2 regions of the uncultured Citricoccus sp. genome follow, and region 2 is predicted to be linked to the other one. Evidence: predicted binding sites of a transcription regulator. Region 2 holds the regulator's gene; the other holds the start of a gene.
The links. Region 2 encodes LexA, which represses DNA repair genes until DNA is damaged. Its sites were predicted from a motif close to TCGAACANNTGTTCGA; they were not measured.
Positions count from the first base shown of each region.

Region 1: Q0283_RS05820 (DUF6504 family protein) is a predicted target of LexA. The motif match lies at 1,572-1,587, and genes of this name have one in related genera.

Region 1 covers NZ_CALMQR010000055.1:70,262-80,970, forward strand. Annotated here, with positions in the region: gene Q0283_RS05810 (aromatic acid/H+ symport family MFS transporter) at 1-430, opposite strand, end outside; gene Q0283_RS05815 (maleylpyruvate isomerase family mycothiol-dependent enzyme) at 671-1,369, shown strand; gene Q0283_RS05820 (DUF6504 family protein) at 1,766-2,095, shown strand; gene dnaE (DNA polymerase III subunit alpha) at 2,095-5,886, shown strand; gene Q0283_RS05830 (dihydrofolate reductase family protein) at 5,898-6,560, opposite strand; gene Q0283_RS05835 (HNH endonuclease signature motif containing protein) at 6,933-9,104, shown strand; gene thrS (threonine--tRNA ligase) at 9,398-10,709, shown strand, end outside.
Region 2 covers NZ_CALMQR010000059.1:10,333-21,041, reverse strand. Annotated here, with positions in the region: gene Q0283_RS06765 (ATP-dependent DNA helicase) at 1-1,269, shown strand, start outside; gene Q0283_RS06760 (hypothetical protein) at 1,273-2,187, opposite strand; gene lexA (transcriptional repressor LexA) at 2,214-2,951, opposite strand; gene Q0283_RS06750 (LysM peptidoglycan-binding domain-containing protein) at 3,186-3,545, shown strand; gene Q0283_RS06745 (histidinol-phosphate transaminase) at 3,684-4,823, shown strand; gene hisB (imidazoleglycerol-phosphate dehydratase HisB) at 4,879-5,496, shown strand; gene hisH (imidazole glycerol phosphate synthase subunit HisH) at 5,496-6,149, shown strand; gene Q0283_RS06730 (hypothetical protein) at 6,149-6,307, shown strand; gene priA (bifunctional 1-(5-phosphoribosyl)-5-((5-phosphoribosylamino)methylideneamino)imidazole-4-carboxamide isomerase/phosphoribosylanthranilate isomerase PriA) at 6,344-7,129, shown strand; gene Q0283_RS06720 (SseB family protein) at 7,126-8,058, shown strand; gene Q0283_RS06715 (MarR family winged helix-turn-helix transcriptional regulator) at 8,048-8,587, opposite strand; gene Q0283_RS06710 (FMN reductase) at 8,562-9,275, opposite strand; gene Q0283_RS06705 (LLM class flavin-dependent oxidoreductase) at 9,279-10,457, opposite strand; gene Q0283_RS06700 (MFS transporter) at 10,708-10,709, shown strand, end outside.

The DNA of each region.
Region 1 (10,709 bases), on a different contig from region 2:
CCGGGGCGAACTCGGCGATCGTGGCCCCGGCCGTGGCCAGGATCACCCCGAGCCCCAGTCCGGTGAGCAGGCGCATCACGCCGAACGCCGCCACCGAGGTGGTCAGCGCGGTGATGAACATCCCGATGGAGAACCAGGCGATGCCGCCGAGGATGAGCCGGCGGCGGCCGAAGTGGTCGCCCAGGAATCCGCAGGTGAGGGAGCCGACGAGGACCCCGATCAGGGCGTAGGAGCCCAGGGCGCCGGCCGCGGCGCCGTCCAGCTGGCCGATCTGGCTCGGGTCATCGAGCAGGGTGGACAGCACGGTGCCGTAGATGGTCAGGTCGAAGCCGTCGAAGACGAGGGCGCAGCAGACGATCGCCGCGACCCAGTTGGCCGTGCGTGCCTCCTGGCGCGGATCGTGGGCGACGGGGGTGGGAGGGTGTGACATGGGCTGTCGGTCCTCTCGGATCGGTTCGTGGTGGGCCGGCCGGCTGCCGGTCCCCGGGCTGCGTTCCAGAGTCCCAGAGGAGTGACCTGCATCATATGAGGGGTTTACCCAGTCCTCCGCCGGGGGGTGCGGCACCGGCGGGCCGTTGAGATCCGCAACCTCCTGATGCCGTCCGGACCCGTCTGGATGGACCCGTCCGGACGGTGGAACGCCCCCCGGCGCGTGGATAGGGTGGCCTTCATGATCAATCCAGCGCGCCTGCACTCCGACCTGTCCCGCCTCGGCCGGGAGACCGCCATGTTCGAGGCCACCGCCGCCTCCCTGTCCGAGGAGGAGCTGCGTGCCCCGTCGCTGTGCGAGGGATGGACCAGGGCCCACGTGCTGGCCCACCTCGCCTCCAACGGCCGGGCACTCGTGCGGCTCATCGACTGGGCCACCACCGGTGAGGAGCAGCAGCTCTACCCCTCCCGTGAGGCGCGGGACCGGGAGATCGACGAGCTGGCCGCCCTGCCCCGCGAGGAGCTGCTCCGCCGCCTTCGCGAGTCGTCCGCGTTCTTCGCGGAGCAGTCCGAGCGGCTCAGTGGCGAACTGGCCGTCGAGTCCGTGGACCTGCACGGCAAGGAGATCCCGGTGACCTCGATCGTCGCGCTGCGCATCTCCGAGGTCGTCGTGCACCACCACGACCTGGACACGGCGTGGACCATCGAGGAGGCCGACCCGGACTCCCTGCTCAACGCCGTCGAGGCCGCGGTGCGGACCATGCGCGCGAAGGGCGCCCCCGGCATGACCCTGGTGACCGAGGAGCGCGACGAGTGGGTCGTGGGCGACGGTGCCCTGAGGGTCGAGTCCGACCGCGAGGGCCTGCTGGCCTGGCTGGCCCGTGGTGACGGTGAGAACGTCGAGGCCGACGGCCCGCTTCCGGCGCTGCCGTCCTGGTGACCCCGCCGTCCTGGTGATCCCGCCGCCGCGGTGATCCTGCGGCGGTGGTGAGCCCGTTGTCCTCCTCGTTCCGTCGCCGAGGCCTGCCCCCTAGTCCCGCCGTGCCTGCTCCGCGCCTGTTCCGGGCCTGAGGGGCGCCGCGCGCGCCCGTGACCTGCGCGCTTATCGTGTCCGGCGTCCTCCCTAGCCTGACGTGTGGTGTTCGAACATGCGTTCTAATACCATGGTGGGAGTACGGCCGGACCTTCCCCTCGGACCGCTACCTCCCACCGCCAGGCCGGGTCATCCCCGGTTCCGGTTCGCCGTTCCTTCCCAGACGGCCGGACCGGAGCCACCGTGGACCCCGGCACCGACGGCACTGAGAAGGCACGACGAGAAGGACGGGTATCAGGTCCCATGGGAATCTTCACGCAATCGGTCACGGTCGCCTGCACGACCGCGGGGGTGCCGCTGCACCTGGGGTGGAACGGCCGCGACTACGTACTGGCCGCCGAACCGGTGCGCTGGTACGAACGACGGCGCTGGTGGACCGAGGAACACCGGGCCGAGCGAGGCCGCGGCGCGGGGCTGGTGGACCACGAGGTCTGGCGGGTGCAGGTGCGCCTGGAACGGGCCCGCAACTCACCGCTGCTCACCCTGGACATCTCCCACCACCTGGACTCGGGCCGGTGGCGGCTGGTCCGCATCCATGACGGCGCCGCCGTGCGCCTGAGGGAGAGCGCCTGATGGGCGGTACCCCCGGGTTCCCCCATCTGCACGTAGCCAGCGCCTTCAGCGCCCATTACGGGGTGTCCTGGCCCGGTGAGCTGGCCGCGGCGGCCGCCGCGGACGGCGCCGATCTCCTGGCCTGCACCGACCGGGACGGCCTGTACGGCACCGCCAAGCACGTCGGGGCCTGCCGGGAACACGGCCTGGACCCGGTCATCGGCGTGGACCTGGCGGTGCACCGGGGATCCGACCACACCGGCACGGGGGTGCTGGACAGCGCCGGCCGGGTGGTCGTGCTGGCCCGTGGGGGGACCGGGGGCAGCGGCTACCGTGCCCTGGTCCGGCTGGTCTCGGCGGCCCACGCCCACACCACGGGCGGGTCCGCCGGGGGCACGCCGTACGTGACGATGGACGAGCTGGCCGGCTGGGCCGCCGGCCCCCACCACGGCGCCCCACCGGAACTGTTCGTGCTGCTGGGACCGGGATCCGACGTCGGGCAGCTGATGGCCGCGCGCAGGTACACCGCCGGCCGGGCGCTGCTGCGCCGCTGGAAGGCCGCCCTGCCGGCCGGGTCGCTGCGGGTGGAGGTGGTCTGCCACCTGTCCCCGCCCGGGGAGAAGCTCTCGGCCGCGCACGCCGTGAAGATGCTCCGCGCGGCCCGGGACGCCCGGGTCCCGGCGGTGCTGACCAACGCGGTACGGTACGCCACCCCGGACGGTGCCGCCACCGCCGACGTCCTCGATGCCGCCCGGGCACTGAGCTCCCTGGAGGCCCTGGCCGACCTCCAGCCCAACGGGCAGGGCTGGCTGAAGCCGGCCGGATCCATGCACCAGGTGGCCCGCGAGGTCTGCCGCGCCGCCGGGGCAGAGGGCGCCGGCGCGTTGCTGGAGGCCACCCATGCCCTGGCCGACGCCTGCCGGATGGACCCCGGACCGGACCTGGGCTGGGGGCGGCCCACGGTACCGGAGGCCTCGGTGATCGGGATCGACGGCGACCCGGTCACCGCCCTGCGCCAGCGCACCCTGACCGGGGCCCACGCCCGCTTCCCGCAGCTGTACAGCGGCAGCCGGTTCTCGTCGTCGCGGGCCGGCCGGGACCTGGAGGACCGGCTGGAACACGAACTGGGGATCATCACCCGGCTCGGCTTCGCCAGTTACTTCCTCACCGTGGCCGAGGTGGTCCGGATGATCGAGGACCTGGGGGTCCGGGTCTCGGCCCGGGGCTCCGGGGCGTCCTCGCTGGTCAACCACTTGTTACGGATCTCGAACGTGGACCCGATGCGGCACGAGCTGATCTTCGAGCGCTTCCTGTCCCATGACCGCTCCACCCTGCCGGACATCGACGTGGACGTGGAGTCTGCCCGCCGGCACGACGTCTACGCGGCGATCTTCACCCGGTTCGGGAACGAGCGCACCACGCTGATGAGCATGCAGAACGGCTACCGGGCCCGCGGGGCGGTCCGGGACGCCGGCATGGCGCTCGGGATGGACGCCGAACAGGTGGACACGATCGCCAAGCAACTGTGGCGGTTCTCCGCCTCGAGCTTCCGCGAGGCGATGGGCCGGATGCCCGAGCTGCGCGGGTTCGCCGAGCAGGTCGAGTCCGGGCGGGCCGCGGGACAGCAGCAACTGGACCTGCTGGTGGACCTCACCGAGCGGTTGGACCGGTTGCCGCGGCACATCGCCATGCACCCGTGCGGGGTGATCCTGGGGGACCGGACACTGCTGGACCGGACCCCGGTGCAGCCCTCGGGCATCGAGCTGCCCATGAGCCAGTTCGACAAGCACGACATGGACCCCATGGGCATGCTCAAGCTGGATGTGCTCGGGGTGCGCATGCAGTCCACGATCGCCTACACGCTGGAGGAGATCGAGCGGACCACGGGGGAGCGGGTCGACCTGGAACGGGTGCCGCTGGACGACGAGGCCACGTTCGGGATGATCCGCACCACCCACACCCTGGGGATCTTCCAGATCGAGTCACCGGGCCAGCGGGAGCTGATCGGGAAGCTGGCCCCGGTCGAGTTCAACGACCTGATCATCGACATCTCCCTGTTCCGCCCCGGTCCCATGCAGTCGGACATGGTGCGCCCGTTCCTCGAGCAGCGCCACGGCTTCGCGGCGGCGAGGTACCCGCACCCGGACCTGGAACCGGTGCTATCCGAGACCCACGGGGTGACCGTCTTCCACGAGCAGGTGCTGCGGACCCTGGACACCATGACCGGCTGCGGACTGGCGAAGGCCGACGAGTTCCGCCGACAGATCGGTGGACCGCAGGAGGAGGTCGTGGAGGCCTACTTCCGGGCCGCGGCGCTGGAGAAGGGCTATCCCCTGGACGTCATCGACGAGGTCTGGGGCACCCTGCACGCCTTCGGCTCCTTCGGGTTCTGCAAGGCCCACGGGGCGGCCTTCGCCGTGCCCACCTACCACTCGGCCTGGCTCAAGACCCACCACCCCGAGGCGTTCCTGGCCGGGATCTTCGAGCACGACCCGGGCATGTACCCGCGCCGGCTGATGATCGCCGAGGCCCGCCGCATGGGCATCCCCGTGCTCCCGGTGGACATCAACGCCTCCACGGAGAGGTTCCGGATGGAGTGGGTGCCGGCCCACCCGGAACTGCCCGGTGGTCCTGCACGTCCCGGGCATTCCCGGCATCCCGACGGCAGCCGGTGGGGCATCCGCCTGGCGCTCACCTCAATGTCCGGGCTGAGCGAGCGCGAGGTCCGGCGGATCGTGGCCGGACAGCCGTACGCCTCGCTGGCCGACGTGCGCGACCGCGCCCGGCCCACCCGGCGCAACCTCGAGCGACTGGCCCAGCTGGGGGCGCTGGACTGCCTGCTGCCCCCCGGCGGGGCCTCGCGCACCGACCTGGTACACCACCTGGAGCTGCAGCACGCCGGGGGATCGGCGGGCATGCTCGGCGAGGCCCCCACCGGGCGGAAGCGGACGGCGGGACCCCGCCAGGTGGACGGGCAATTGTCCCTGGACCTGCCGGACACCGAGACGGAGGCGATCGTGCCGATGTTCCCCGCCCCGAGCCGCGACCAGATGGTGCGCACCGAACTCGACCTGACCGCCATGGACACCACCGCGCACCTGATGGACTCGCACCGGCCCTACCTGGACGCCCTCGGGGTCACGGCGGCGGAGGACCTGCTGAGCCTGCGCTCGCAGTCCCGCGTGCTGGTGGCCGGGGTGCGCGTGGCCACCCAGACCCCGCCGATGCGCAGCGGCAAGCGCGTGGTCTTCATCTCCGTGGACGACGGGACCGGCTGCGTGGACGCCTCGTTCTTCACGGAGGCCCAGCACGAGACCGGGGAGATGCTGTTCTCGGCCCGGTTGCTGCTGATCGAGGGCACCACCCGGCGGACCGGGCCCAAGGCGATCAGCCTGCAGGCCATCCGCGCCTGGGACCTGCACCGGCCCGAGGCGCTGCCGGACCCGGACTACCTGGACAGCACGCGCGAGCAATGGCGGGCCTGGCTGCGCCGGGACCGGTCCGCCGCCCGGTCCGGTGGCGCCCGGGAACCGGTCCCCTGGGGTCCCGGGGCCCGGCGCCGGCTCGTCGCGGCCGGTGCCGGGTCCGCTCCGGACGCCGGTGCGCCCCGGGACATCCCCCACCACGACACCGGCGACTGGCCGGTCAGGGTGCGCGGCGCCGTCGGGCTCCCGCCGGAGAGCTCGGCGACCGGCGGTGACCGCCGGGGGAGGGGCATCCAGGGCGCCGGGGTGCGCGAGCTGGACATCCACCGGCCCGTGCCGGTCCCGCACCCGGAGACCTGGGAGCTGCTGCCGACGCCGGAGGAGTGAACCGTCCTCCGTCAGCGCCAGAAGAAGTAGTGTTCCACGCCGCTGGGGCTCGGGACGCTCTCGTGGTGGAACCGGTCCTCCAGCTCCACGGGGCTGGACCACAGGCGCAGTCCGTCGCCGAACTCGACGGGCGCGACGGCGACGTGCAGGTCGTCGATGAGGCCCGCCTCCAGGAACTGCAGGACGGTGGTGACGCCACCCCCGATCCGGACGTCCTGGCCCCCGGCCGCCTGCAGGGCGACCTTCACTGCCTCTTCAGGGCTCGCATCGAGGAAGTGGAACGTCGTGTCGCTGAGCGAGAACGACGACCGGGGATGGTGGGTCAGGACGAAGACCGGGGTGCGGAACGGCGGATCATCACCCCACCAGCCCCGCCACTCCTCGTCCGGCCAGGGGCCCCGGATCGGGCCGAACTTGTTGCGCCCCATGATCTCCGCGCCGATGTTGTGCGTGAAGTCGCGCACGATGTGGTCGTCCAGGCCGCGGCTGCCGCCCGGATCCGTGCGGTTGGGCCAGCTGTCGGTGGCCCCGGCCCAGCTCATGAGCGGAGCCGGGTCAAGGTCACCGAAAGGGCGCTCCAGGGTCTGGTTGAACCCGGCCGCGATGCCCTCGCGGGAGACCGCGAAGTTCTGCACGCGGACGCGGGGCGGCCGTGGATGGCGTGTGCTGGACATGACGGTGTCCTCCGGAATCGGGGTGGGAAGGGGAGGTGGGGCTCGGTACCGCGGTCTACCGGGCGGTTGCGCCAGTGGCCACCCAGCGTAGGGAAGGCGCTACCGTGCGGCTAGGCGCCGGGTGCGGTGCCTCAGGAGCAGGCCGTCCGTACTCCACACCCGACGCGTCAGCCCCGCTCATCCACACATGACCGACAGGCTCTTACCGCGTCCGCGATGCATAGTCGAATGTATGTACTAGAGGACGCCATACGGGCCGGAGCCAGGCTGCCGCCCGGACAAGGATCATCGGCTGGCCTCGGAGCAGCGACCGTGAAGGGGAGCAACGGCCGTGAAGGATCAGCGGTAACGATGAACGGGAAGGAGGAGACCATGGGCGGGCGGATCCCGGACGAATTGTCGGACTGGAGTCTTCCCGATCTCCTCGATGCAGCCCGGGCCTTGGTGGGCGAGCTGGCCGGCAGAATCGGCGACCCGATGCTCGTGGAGCGCTTACCGCACTTCCCCTCCAACGACCGACTGCATCCGGCCGATGAGTGGGGACTGCATGCGGATGTCGTGGAGGACATCAGCTTCGAGGACGCCATGGCGCAGACTCCGGTCGAGGTCCCGCCGCCCCGGGGAACGTTCCCCGAACTCCACACGTCCGTGGAAGAGCTGGGCCGGGTCGTCGATTCGGCGCGGACCGCGCTGGCCGGTCACACGGACAGGCTGTTCGACGAGCACGCGAGCCGGAAGGAGATCCTCGGCATTCCCGAAGGCAAGTCCGCCTATCGCGATGCCGTGGACTACCTGAGGGAGCACCTGCGCATCTCCCGTCGGCACGCCAGGTCCCGGATCGAGCGATCCCGGTACGTCCTGTCCACCCCGACCCTCGATCGCACTCAGGCAATGCCTCCCCGGTTGCCGATCCTGTCGCGAGCCGCCTCGGAAGCAGACCTGGACCCGGCCGCCGTGGACGTGATCGCATCCACCCTGGCTGGCGCCCGGGCGGAGTCGACGGACGCGAAGGTGGCCCCTGCGGACGTGGACCAGCTGCTCGTCGAGGGGGAACGGTCTCTGGTGAGCTCTGCCCGAGTCCTCGACCCGGACGCACTGGGCACGGTCTGCGCGCACTGGCGGATCCGTTTCGACGCGCTCGTGAACCCGGACGGGGCCGAGCCCACCGAGAGCCGGCGGCGGGCTGAGCAGGGGCTGTTCTACCGGGGCCGGCGGACGGGTTTGCATCGCTGGTCCTTAGTGGCCACCGATGGCCAGCACGAAGTCCTCAAGACCCTCGTCTCAGCCGCCTCGAACACCCGAGCGCAGAGTTCCGCGCCGTCCAACCCCGCCGGTGCCGCTTCCACCCCGACTGACTCCATACCAACCGCCGCTTCCACTCCCGCCGGCGACTCCATTCCAACGGCGGAGTCCGCGAGTCCGGCTCGGCAGGCCTGCACCACGGGACCCACGAACACCTCTCGTGCAGGCAAAAGTTCCAGTGCGAACAGCGGTGTCGATACGGTCGTCGACGTCGACATCGAGGCCGACCTGGAGGCAACGCTCGATGGTGACCGTGTAACCGGCGGCGTCCGTGATCCTGATGGCATGGACGGGGCCGACGTGTTCTCGGACCCCGGCATCCTGTGGGCGCAGCAGCTACGGGCGGCAAGGGAGCTCGAGGCCCAGGCAGAGACAGAGCGCGCCGCACGGTACGCCGCCGCGGCGGCCGGCGAGCCCGCGGGTTGGAACACTCCGGTCAGTGACCCCGATGACCTGGACGAACGGACCCGGAGCCAACAAGAACTGGACGGAATGATCAGCGCACTGACGGGTGCCCTCGCCCTCACCGCCGGAACCGACGCTCCCGACGGTGGTGGGGGAGCCCGGCCACAAGTACTCGTGACGATCGACTACCAGACGTTGTTGGACCACACCTTCCGGCCGCCGTCGGAGCTCCCGGCTCGACGATCATCGAGCGGGTCCGCTCCAGAGGCCTGCCCGGAGCCCTGCTGCGACTCCAGTCTGGAAGCGGAGCCCCGGAGTGGCATGAGTCCGGAAAGCGCCAATGCCTCGTTCAGGGACGATGGATCGGGAGAGCGTGGGAGCCGGTTCAGTTCGGCGGCCTACGTCGGCGAGATCAGCCCCACCACCATTCGCGCTTGGGCGTGTGACGCTGAACTGATCCCCGTCGTCCTGGGAGGTGAGGGTGAGGTCCTCGACCTGGGCCGGTCCCGGAGACTGTTCACCAGGAAGCTGCGCCGTGCGATCACGGCCCGGGACGGTGGCTGTACCGCGCCGGGCTGCACCATTCCGGCGCCGTGGTGCGAGGCCCACCACGTCGAGCACTGGGAACACGGCGGGCCAACCTCCGTGGACAACGGTGTGCTGTTGTGCTCGCACCATCATCACGCGGTGCACGCGGGAGCATGGACGATCTCGATGCGCCATGGCGTTCCCTGGTTAATTCCCGCCGCATACCGGGATCCTTCCCAGCGCCCCCGCCGCAACACCTACTGGCGCCCCGAGGCGGCTGCCGAGGATCTGCTCGGGATCCGAACCTGACGTCGAGGCCTGGCATGCTGGACGGCACTCCGCCACCAGGAGATCCATGATGCGTCTGGACTGGCCGAGGACAACTGTTGAGGGGACCACTCCCGGAGGGGGACTCCGAGGTGATTGCCCCGGGTGGCCCGGATGGGGATGAGGCGAGAACAGGGGATCAGGCGCTCGCGGACGATCAGGCGGGTGCCGCGGACTGGCCGCCCGACCTGCGGCCCTGCCCTAGAATGGCCCGTGGCTGGCGGTGGCCCCCGTATGCCACCAGCTGTGAAGCCCCAACCAAGGAGGAATGGCCCGTGTCCGAGGCGCTGCAGAGCGAGCAGATAACCATCACCGTCAACGCCGAACAGCGGGAGGTGGCCCTGGGATCCACCGGCACGGAGCTGTTCGCCGACGAGAAGACCACCGTCGTGATGCGGGTGAACGGTGAGCTGCAGGACCTGAGCCGCCAGATCCCGGCCGGGGCCGACGTCGTCGGCGTCGACATCTCCGAACAGGACGGCCTGAACGTCCTGCGCCACTCCGCCGCCCACGTGATGGCCCAGGCCGTGCAGCAGCTGCGTCCGGGCGCCAAGCTGGGCATCGGGCCGTACATCACGGACGGCTTCTACTTCGACTTCGACGTCGAGGACCCGTTCACCCCCGAGGACCTCAAGGCCATCGAGAAGCTGATGCAGAAGATCATCAACTCGAACCAGTCCTTCGCCCGCCGCGTCGTGAACGAGGACGAGGCCCGCGAGGCCATGGCCGCGGAACCCTACAAGCTGGAACTGCTCGGCAAGCAGGACCAAGCGGACGCCGTCGGCGAGGGGGCCAACATCGAGGTCGGCGCCGGCGAGATCACCATCTACGACAACGTGGACCGCAAGTCCGGCGAGACCGTGTGGTGCGACCTCTGCCGTGGCCCGCACCTGCCCAACACCAAGCTGATCTCCAATGCCTTCGCCCTGACCCGTTCTGCCGCGGCCTACTGGCTCGGCAACGAGAAGAACAAGCAGCTGCAGCGGATCTACGGCACCGCCTGGCCCACCAAGGACGACCTCAAGGCCTACCAGGAGCGCCTCGCGGAGGCCGAGCGGCGTGACCACCGCAAGCTGGGCGCCGAGATGGACCTGTTCTCGTTCCCGGACGAGCTCGGCTCCGGTCTGCCCGTCTTCCACCCCCGCGGCGGCATCATCCGCAAGGAGATGGAGGACTACTCCCGCCGCCGGCACACGGAGGCCGGTTACGAGTTCGTCTACACCCCGCACATCACCAAGCAGCACCTCTACGAGGTCTCCGGGCACCTGGACTGGTACGCGGACGGCATGTTCCCGCCCATGCACATCGACGAGCAGCGTGACCCGGTCACCGGCGAGATCAGCAAGCAGGGGCAGAACTACTACCTCAAGCCGATGAACTGCCCGATGCACAACCTGATCTTCGCCTCGCGCGGCCGGTCCTACCGTGAGCTGCCCCTGCGGATGTTCGAGTTCGGCGCGGTCTACCGGTACGAGAAGTCCGGAGTGGTGCACGGCCTGACCCGCGTGCGCGGCATGACCCAGGACGACGCCCACATCTACTGCACCCGGGAGCAGATGAAGGAGGAGCTGGCCACCACGCTCACCT
Region 2 (10,709 bases):
CGGGTCACGGGGGCGGTGACCGGACAACTGTCCGGAGCCATCGTCCAGGCGGCCGGTTCCGCGGCACGCAAGCACACGGCGATCGCGGTCGAGGACCTGATGCAGGCCGGCGTCGGGCTGGACGCGGCGTTCGCCGCCACTCCCACGGGACTCATCCCGCGCGGGCCGGACGAGGTCCAGCAGAACGCCCTGCGGGCGGTCCGGGACGCGGCGCGGCAGGGGCTCAGCGACTCCAAGGGGCCCGGTGGGGCAGGCGGTTCCGCCGAGGCGGCCGACGGTGGCCGGCAGATGGCACGCTCACGGCTCCAGGAGGTCCTCGAGGTGGCCGAGAGGATGCTCGACGCCGTCCCGGACGCGGACTACCCCGAGGTGCTGTGGGCCTCCCGTCCGGGCCGCTTCGAGCCGGGGACCGGATGGGTCCCGGGTGACGAGACCGCCGCGCCGGTGGTGTGCGTCGCCCCGTTGTCGGTGGCCGGCCGGCTCCGGGAGGGGTTGTTCGGCCAGGCGACCACGGTACTGACCTCCGCGACCTTGACGGTGGGGGAGTCCTTCGACCCCGTGGCGGGCTCGCTCGGCCTGCTCGGGCCGGGCGCTCCGCGATGGACCGGGGTGGACGTGGGCAGCCCCTTCGACTACCCGCGCCAGGGCGTGCTCTACGTGGCCCGGCACCTGCCCCGGCCCGGCCGGACCTCCTCCCCGGACGCCTACGACGAGCTCGAGTCCCTGCTGCGCGCCTCCGGGGGAGGGGCACTGTGCCTGTTCTCCTCGAGGCGCGCGGCCGAGGACGCCGCCGCGGAGATGCGCAGCAGGCTGGGGGCGGCGCCCCAGATCCTCTGCCAGGGCGACGCCACCCTCTCGGCCCTCGTCCGCCAGTTCGCCTCCGAACCGGACACCTGCCTGTTCGGGACCATGAGCCTGTGGCAGGGCGTGGACGTGCCCGGATCGGCCTGCCGTCTGGTGGTGATCGACCGCATCCCGTTCCCCCGTCCGGACGACCCGCTGGGGACCGCACGCACCCGGGAGGTCAGCCGTCACGGCGGCAACGGGTTCATGGCCGTCTCGGCCGCCCACGCCGCCGTGAGGCTGGCCCAGGGCGCCGGCCGGCTGATCAGGACCACCACGGACCGTGGCGTCGTGGCGGTGCTGGACCCCCGGCTGGCCACCGAACGCTACGGAGGGTTCTTGCGGTCCACCCTGCCGGACTTCTGGCCGACCACCGACCCGGCTGTGGTGCGGGGCGTGCTGGAACGCCTGCGCGACCCGGCCTAGGGATCACGAGCGGTCGACGGCCGAGAGCAGCTCCAGCACCTCGACCGTTCGGATGCCCCGCCAGTCCAGGCCCTGGCCCGGGCACCACGCGGCCCAGTCGACGTGCCAGCCCCCATCGGACTGCTGGCCCATGACGACCCGGTCGACGTCTGCCCGGAGCTGCCTGTCGGTGAAGAGCAGGCGCGCGGGGGTCGCGGCCCCCGGCTCGATCACCGGGGCCGACCACGGGTCGGCGGCCAGGTCCCAGGGGTGCAGTCGTTCGCCCTCGGCCCCGCCTTCCACCGGCAGCGCACCGTCGCGGTCCAGGCGGGAGCGCCATGTCTCGATCGCCGCGGTCTCGGCAGGACCCTCGGTGCGGGGACCCCGGTCCGCGGCCAGGAAGCGCAGGGCGTACTTGACGGCGTAGGCCGACAGCCCACCCTCCCGCAGCTGGGAGCGGCACCACTCCGTGGCCGCCTCGGCCCACCCGCCGACGAAGCCGGTCCGGAGGGCGGCGGCCGCGAAGCCGAAGGTGAGGTGTGATCCTCCGGGCCACAGCTGTACCCAGGGCGCGTGCGGCCAGGCCAGGGAGGGCTCGGTGACGAAGGGCAGCGAACCGTCGAGCCCGGACGCCGAGGCAGCCCACTCGAGCGCGCTGCGGAACCAGGGATGGTCGGCCAGGTCCCACCCGGCCAGCAGGTCGAGGGCGGTGAGGGTGGCGAGGGGCTCGCTCACCGGGGAGCGGACATCGGGCTCCAGGCCGTGACCGAATCCGCCGTCGGGGTTGCGATACGCGCCCAGCGCCGCCAGGACGCCCTCGGGACCGCCCCCGTGCAACAGCAGGTCCAGGCGACGACGCTCCAGGAGCCGTCCCCGGGTGTAGACGAAGCGCTCGGCGTCCGCCACCCGGACGCCTCTCGGGAAGGGACGGTGGTTCATCGCCGCGCTCCGCATCAGTGTCCCGGTCAGAGGGCCCGCAGGACCGTGACCACCTTGCCCATGACCGTCGCCTCGTCTCCGAGGATCGGCTCATAGGCCGAATTCTGCGGCAGCAGCCACGTGTGCCCGTCGCGCTGCCGGAACGTCTTGACGGTGGCCTCATCATCCAGCAGGGCCGCCACGATGTCACCGTTCTGGGCCGAGTTCTGCTGGCGGACCACCACCCAGTCCCCGTCGCAGATCGCGGCATCGACCATCGAGTCACCGGAGACCTTGAGCATGAACAGCTCTCCCTCGCCGGTGAGCTGGCGGGGGAGCGTCATGACGTCCTCGACCTGCTGGTCGGCCAGGATCGGCCCGCCGGCGGCGATGCGACCGACGAGCGGGACCGGGACGGAGGTGCCCTCCACCGCACCGGTGTGCAGGGCCGTGACCGGAGCCGGGCGGTCGGCGGTGTCCGGGGCGCCGGCCGCGGCCGTCGACACGGGCTGTCCGTCCTCGTCCAGCAGGACCTCCATGGCGCGGGGCCGTCCCGGATCCTTGCGGATGTACCCCCACTTCTCCAGTTGACCCAGCTGATGGGTCACCGAGGACAGCGAGGCCAGTCCGGCGGCGTCACCGATCTCCCGCATCGACGGCGGGTACCCGTGCTGCGCGATGGCCGAGCGGATCGACCCCAGGATGACCCGCTGGCGCGCGGTCAGCGTCCGGGCGGCAGGGGCGGGCTGGGAGTCCGGTTCGGGTCGGGGAGTCCGGGAGGCCATTCGAAGATCCGTTCTTAGCGTGTCCGTGGTGCCGGTTGAGATGTCTCATGGTCGGCCCGCGGGGAGTTGACGGGCCATCACGTGCCTCAGAGGCTACCGGAGGGGCAGGGCGGATTCAAAGATATGTTCGAATAATGTTTGGCGTGTTTCGAACAGACGTGCTAGACAAGAGGGCGAACGGATAGAACACACGTTCGAACAGCCCGGTCGCCCCGGGCGGAGAGGTTGAAGAGCATGAGCACTGCAGCATCGGTCGTGACCCGCACCGCCGGCTCGGCCGGATTCCACCTGAACCGTCGTGGCCGTTTCCTCTTCGTCGGACTCCCGATCCTCGTCGTGGCCGCGCTGGCGGCCGCGGCCGCCGTGTTCCTGGGCGCCCATGCCGTGGCCCCGGCCGCAGCATCGCCGGAGCGCCCCGTGGTCGCCCCGGTCGAGTCCGTCACCGTGGACTACGGTGACACCCTGTGGTCCGTGGCCGGCCAGGTGGCCCCGGACGCTCCGCGCAATCAGACCATCCTGCGGATCGGCGAGCTCAATGACCTGACCGGTTCCGAGCTGCAGCCGGGGCAGGTCCTCTTCGTCCCCCGGGGCTGACGCGGGCACCACCGGAACGTCCGCGGCCTCGGCCGGCCCGTCGCCCGGTTCGAGCCGCGTCAGAGGGGGGACCGTGGCGTGCCATGCACGGACGTCACCGGGGCTCGGGGGACTGACTGAGCGCCTAGGCTGTCTCGGGTGAGTGATGAGGATGCGATCTCGAATCCGGAGGCCCTGGCCGCCCTGCCGTTGCGTGAGAACCTGCGGGGCCTGAGCCCCTACGGTGCGCCCCAGCTGGACGTGGCGGTGGCGCTGAACACGAATGAGAACACCCATCCGGTCCCGGACGAGGTGGTCGCCGCCATCGCGGAGTCGGTGGCCGCTGCCGCCGTGACGCTCAACCGCTACCCGGACCGTGAGTTCACCGAACTGCGCAAGCGCCTGGCGGAGTACCTGGGGCACGGGTTGTCCGCGGCGAACCTGTGGGCCGCGAACGGTTCCAACGAGATCCTGCAGCAACTGCTGCAGGCCTTCGGTGGGCCCGGGCGCACCGTGATGAGCTTCCCGCCCACCTACTCGATGTACCCGCTGCTGGCCGCCGGCACGGACACCCGGTACGTGGCCGGTGTCCGCGGGGAGGACTTCTCCCTGACGGCCGCCTCCGCGGCGGCCCAGGTCGCCGAGCACCGGCCGGACGTGGTCCTGTTGTGCTCCCCGAACAACCCGACCGGCACCGCCCTGGGGCTGGACGTGGTGCAGGCCGTCTATGACGCCACCGAGGCCTACGGGGGCATGGTGGTCGTGGACGAGGCCTATGCCGAGTTCGCCCTCGCCGGCACGCGCTCCGCGCTCACCCTGTTGCCGGGCCGGCCGCGCCTGGTGGTCTCCCGGACCATGTCGAAGGCCTTCGCGCTGGCCGGCGCCCGCCTGGGCTATCTCGCCGCCGCACCGGAGGTCACCGACGCCCTGCGCCTGGTGCGCCTGCCCTACCACCTCTCCGCGGTCTCCCAGGCCACGGCCAACGCCGCCCTGCAGCACTACGACGTCCTGCTCGAGAACGTCGAGGACATCAAGGCCCAGCGCGACCGGATCGTGGAGGGGCTGCGCGATCTCGGTCTGGCCCCGGCCGTCTCGGACTCCAACTTCGTGTTCTTCGGCGGACTGGCCGATTCCCACGCGGTGTGGCAGGGCCTGCTCGAGCACGGGGTCCTGGTGCGCGACGTCGGGATCCCGCACCACCTGCGTGTCACCGCCGGGACCGAGGCGGAGACCACGGCGTTCCTCACCGCCCTGCGGGAGGTCCTGGCCGAGGCACCCGCCACGACGTCCGGCCAGTGACCGGCCCGGTAGACTGGACCACCGGATCCCCCCAACAGCAAGGAGCTGACAGAGCATGGGCGCAGAGCTGATCTCCGGCCGGAAGGCGCGGATGCAGCGCACCACCAGCGAGTCCGACGTCTACGTCGAGATGGACCTGGACGGAACCGGCACCTCCGAGATCTCCACCTCGGTGCCGTTCTACGACCACATGCTCACGGCACTGTCCAGGCACTCGCAGATCGACCTGACGGTCCGCGCTACCGGGGACACCCACATCGACGTCCACCACACCGTCGAGGACGTGGCCATCACCCTCGGCGAGGTGCTCAGGACGGCGCTGGGGGACAAGAGGGGCATCCGCCGCTTCGGCGAGGCCTCGGTGCCGCTGGACGAGGCCCTGGCGCGCGCCGTCGTCGACGTCTCCGGCCGACCGTACCTGGTGCACGAGGGCGAGCCCGAGGGCCAGCAGTACCACCTGATCGGCGGACACTTCACCGGGTCCATGACCCGGCACGTGTTCGAGTCGATCACCTACCACGCCTCCATCTGCCTGCACATGGACCTGGTCCGCGGCCGGGACCCGCACCACATCGTCGAGGCCCAGTTCAAGGCCTTCGCCCGCGCCCTGCGGGCCGCGGTCGAGGACGACCCCCGGGTCACCGGGGTGCCCTCCACCAAGGGTGCGCTCTGATGGCCGGTGTCACCGGCGCCGCCCGTCCCACCGTCGCCGTCCTGGACTACGGGTCCGGCAACACCCACTCCGCCGTGCGCGCCCTCCAGCGCGCCGGGGCGGATGCACGACTGACCGCGGACGCGGACGAGGTGATGAACGCCGACGGGCTCGTGGTCCCCGGAGTGGGCGCCTTCCAGTCCGTCATGGCCGCCCTCAAGGACCTCGGCGCGACCCGGTGGATCGGCCGGCGGGTGGCCGGGGGCCGGCCCGTGCTCGGCATCTGCGTGGGTCACCAGATCCTCTTCGACGCCGGCGTGGAGCACGGCGTGCGCACCGAGGGCATGGGCGAGTGGCCCGGCGTGGTCGAGGCCCTGCCGGCGCCGATCGTGCCCCACATGGGCTGGAACACCGTGCGCCCGGCCGAGGGCTCCGCGCTCTTCCGGGGCATCGAGGACGAGCGCTTCTACTTCGTGCACTCCTACGGCGTCCTGAAGTGGGAGTTCGACCAGGCCCACGAGAAGATCGCCCCGCCCAAGGTGACCTGGGCGAACCACGGAGGGGACTTCATCGCCGCCGTGGAGAACGGCCCGCTCGCCGCCACCCAGTTCCACCCCGAGAAGTCCGGTGACGCCGGGATGCAGCTGCTGGCCAACTGGCTCGGAACCCTCTGATGCCCTTCTGGTCCACCCTGCTCATCGCCCTGGGCGGGCTGCTGATCGGTGGCGCCTGGTCGCTGCGCCAGCAGAAGGCGCCCGTATGGCTGCAGGTCGGCTTCCTCGTGTGCGCCGTGCTGGCGATCATCGCCGGTTTCGTCACCGCCTCGTCCTAGACCACCTCGTCCGATCGAACCGAGAGGAACCCCCTCATGAGCCAGACCCCGCAGAGCGCACCGGCGCTGGAACTGCTGCCCGCCGTCGACGTCCAGGACGGCCAGGCCGTGCGCCTCGTCCAGGGCGAGGCCGGCTCCGCCACCTCCTACGGCGACCCGCTCGAGGCCGCCCTGGCCTGGCAGAAGGCCGGCGCCGAGTGGATCCACCTGGTGGACCTGGATGCCGCCTTCGGCCGCGGGGACAACCGGGACGTGATGTCCCGCGTGGTGGACGAGCTCGGCGTGAAGGTCGAGCTCTCGGGTGGCATCCGGGACGACGCCTCGCTGGAGAACGCCCTGGCGATGGGTGCCACGCGCGTGAACCTCGGCACGGCGGCCCTGGAGGACCCGGAGTGGACCGCGCGGGTCATCGAGCGCTTCGGCGACCAGGTCGCGGTCGGCCTGGACGTGCGCGGCACCACCCTGGCCGCGCGCGGCTGGACCAAGGAGGGCGGTGACCTCTGGGAGGTGCTCGACCGCCTCGAGCAGGCCGGTTGCGCCCGCTACGTGGTCACGGACGTCACCAAGGACGGGACGCTGAGGGGCCCGAACACCGAGCTGCTGGCCGAGGTGTGCACCAAGACGCCGAAGCCCGTGGTGGCCTCCGGTGGCATCTCCTCGCTGGAGGACGTGGCCGCGCTGTACGCCATGGTCGGCCGGGGCGTGGAGGGCGCCATCATGGGCAAGGCCCTGTACGCCGGCCGGTTCAGCCTGGAGCAGGCCCTGCTCGTGTCCCGCGGCGTGAGCGTGGAGGACGCCGTGAAGCAGGCCCCCATCCAGTGACCGGCCAGGACCGGGAGCGCCACCTGCCCGGGCACATCGAGGCGGCCATCCGGCGCAACCTGGAGCGCCAGCACCGGGACGAGTCCGGCCGCCCGGCGGACTCCGCGGGCGTCGCCTGGGAGGGCCGGGACCTGGGCGGGGCCGGGATCGACGGCTCGGCCAACCCGTTGCACGCCTTCGACACCGACGACGGCACCGCGGACCCGGCCTGGGGCCCGGTCCTGGACCGGTTGGCGGCCGGTGAGGCCGGCGAGGCCGAGGTCGTGGACGCCCTGTCCCGCATGCGGGTCTTCGCCGCCGTGCTGCCGACCGTGGCCGAGCACGACGACCACGGTGGTGACGGGCCGCACGGGGACGGACCGCACGGGGACAAGGAGGCGGACGTCGCGCTGGTGACGCTCAGGGCCCCCGACGGCCGGGCCGCCCTGCCCGTGTTCACCCACGTCCCGGCGCTGACCGCCTGGCACCCCGAGGCGCGGCCGGTGGCGACCTGGATGCCGCGGGCCTGCCTGTCCGCCGTGGACGAGGGTGCCGAACTGGTCGTCGTGGACCCGGCAGCCGAGCGCACGTTCGTGGTGCGCCGCCCGGCTGTCTGGGCACTGGCCCGGCAGCAGGCCTGGATCCCGTCCTACCAGGACACCGAGCTGGCCGAGGAACTGGCGTCCGTGGTGGACCTGGTGCCCGGGCTCGCGAGGATCGCGCTGACGCCGGGGGCCGGCGTGGCCTCCCGGACCGCCTCCGGCGCCGTGCTGCCCGGTGGGGGCTCCGGACCGGAACTGCGGCTGGTGGCCTACCCGGACCCCGCGCTGGCGACCTCCGGCGACGAGGCCGCGCTGCGGCTGATGGCCGCCACCCTGCAACAGGTGCTCGGTGAGGTGCCGGCCCTGGCCGAGCGGGCCGACTCCGTGGAGATCACGGTCAGCCGGTAGTCCCGGGACCCTCCGGTACCCGTTCGCCGTCCTCCAGGGCGCAGCCCAGCCGGGAGAAGACCCGCAGCAGGGTCTCGGTCTCCTGCTCGTCGAGCCGGTCCATGAACAGGTCCTTCACCTGGCGCGCGTGCAGGGTCGCTGCCTTGCGGAACAGGCTCCGGCCGGCGTCGGTGATGACGGCCTCCGAGCCACGGCCGTCCTCCACGCAGGCGCGACGCTCCACGAGCCCGCGCTTCTCCAGGGTCTTGACCTGATAGGTCACCCGCGAGGGCGAGAACACCATCAGGCTGGCCAGCTCGCCCATGCGCAGGTGCCCGCCCGGGGCCTCGGTGAGCAGCAGCAGCAGGTTGTAGTCGGCCAGGTGCAGGTCCACACCCGCCTTCAGGCTCCGCTCGAGGCGGTCCTGCAGCAGGGCGGTCGCCTCGAAGTAGGCGCGCCAGGCCTGACGGGAGGTGTCCGCCGGCTGCCGTCCCGGGACCGCGCTGCGGGACCACGAGCCGGTGTCACTCTCCGCGGAGGAGCTGGTCAAAGGGAATCACCTCCAGGGGTGCGGGCGCACCGGAGGCCCGGCGCGGGCGGGCGGGGAACCGTCCGACCACCGAGGCCAGGTCCGCCCCGGCCGCGGCGATGCGGGTCTGCAACGGCGTGGTGCGGGTGGAGGCCTGGCCGCCCTCGACCTCGCCCCAGTCGTCCGAGGCGGCGAAGATCCCTGAGGAGAGCACCTTGGTGCGCAGGTAGCTGAACAGCGGGCGCATCGCCGTGTCGATCATCAGCGAGTGCCGCGGCGTGCCGCCGGTCGCGCCGAGAAGCACCGGGACGTCCCGGACGGCGTCGTCCTCCACGAGGTCCCAGAAGGACTTGAACAGCCCCGAGTAACTGGCCTTGAAGGTGGGGGAGACGGCGATGATGCCGTCGGCCTGGGACACCTCCTCCAGGGCCGCCTGCAGCGCCTCGGACCGTGACGGGTTGACCATCGCCTCGGCGATGTCCGTGGCCAGCAGGCGCAGCTCCACCACGTGCACCTCCGGGACGATTTCCTCGGCGGAGAGGCGGTCAGAGGCGGCGGCGGCCAGCCGGTCGGCCAGCTGGCGGGATGACGACGGGTCGCCCAGCCCGCCGGAGACCACCACCAGGTGCCGGGCCTGCGGGGTGAACGGGTCGGTGGACTCGGGTGCGCCGAACGCCTCCGGGCCGCCGAGGTCCGGTAGCTCCTCCACGGCTCAGGCCCCGGCCTTCTCGGAGGCCTGGGCCTTCTCGGCGCGCTCCTGGGCGTCCTTCCAGGCCTGTGAGCCCTCCGCGCCGCCGGGCACCGGGTCCTCGCCGCGCTCGTGGCGGGCCACCAGGAACTCGTGGGTGGGGGCCTCCGGGACGTCGGCGGGCTTCAGGGCGGCGAACTCCTTGCGCAGCACGGGCAGGACCTCCTCGCCGAACAGGTCGATCTGCTCCAGCACCACGTCCGTGGGCAGTCCCGCGTGGTCGATGAGGAACATCTGGCGCTGGTAGTCGCCCACCCAGTCCCGGAAGGACAGGGTGCGCTCGATGACCTGCTGCGGGGAGCCCACGGTCAGCGGGGTCATCCGGGTGAACTGCTCCAGGGACGGGCCGTGTCCGTAGACCGGGGCGTTGTCGAAGTAGGGGCGGAACTCGTTGACGGCGTCCTGGGAGTTCTTGCGCATGAACGCCTGGCCGCCCAGGGCCACGTAGGCATGGTGTGCCTTGCCGTGGCCGTAGTACTCGTAGCGTTGGCGGTAGAGCTGCACCATCTGGATCACGTGTTCCTTGTTCCAGAAGATGTTGTTGTGGAAGAAGCCGTCGCCGTAGTAGGCGGCCTGCTCGGCGATCTCGGCCGAGCGGATGGAACCGTGCCAGACGAAGGGCGCGACGCCGTCGAGCGGCCGGGGGGTCAGGGTGAAGTCCTGCAGCGGGGTACGGAAGCGGCCCTGCCAGTCGACGTTCTCCTCGTGCCACAGCCGGTGCAGCAGGTGGTAGTTCTCCACGGCCAGTGGGATGCCCTGGCGGATGTCCTTGCCGAACCAGGGGTAGACCGGGCCGGTGTTGCCGCGGCCCATGGTCAGGTCCACGCGGCCCTCGGCCAGGTGCTGGAGGTAGGAGTAGTCCTCGGCCAGGCGCACCGGGTCCATCGTGGTGATCAGGGTGGTCGCCGTGGACAGGATCAGCTTCTGGGTCTGGGCGGCCAGGAACGCGAGCAGGGTCGGCGGGTTGCCGGGGGCCACGAAGGGCGGGTTGTGGTGCTGGCCCGTGGCGAAGACCTCGAACCCGGCCTGCTCGGCGTGCTGGGCGATCCTGACGGTGTCCTTGATGCGCTGGTGTTCGGTGGGCGTGGTGCCGTTGGTCGGATCGGTGGTGATGTCACCGATGGTGAAGACGCCGAACTGCATGGTTGCTCCTCGAGTGGTGTGCCGGTGCTCTGGTGGCCTGCCATCAGATTAGTGCAAATTTGAATCACCTGTACAACCGTCCCCTGGGCAGGACTATTCCCGACGGCGGCCGGGCCCCGCAACGGACCGGGTGCGCTCCGGGTGCGCGATCGGCCGAGGGGGCCCCGAGGTCACCGACCCGTCCGGGCGGGCCACCGGGTGCCCCGGGCCGACCTGCGCGTTCGCCACCCCACCCGGATAGCATGCTGGGGT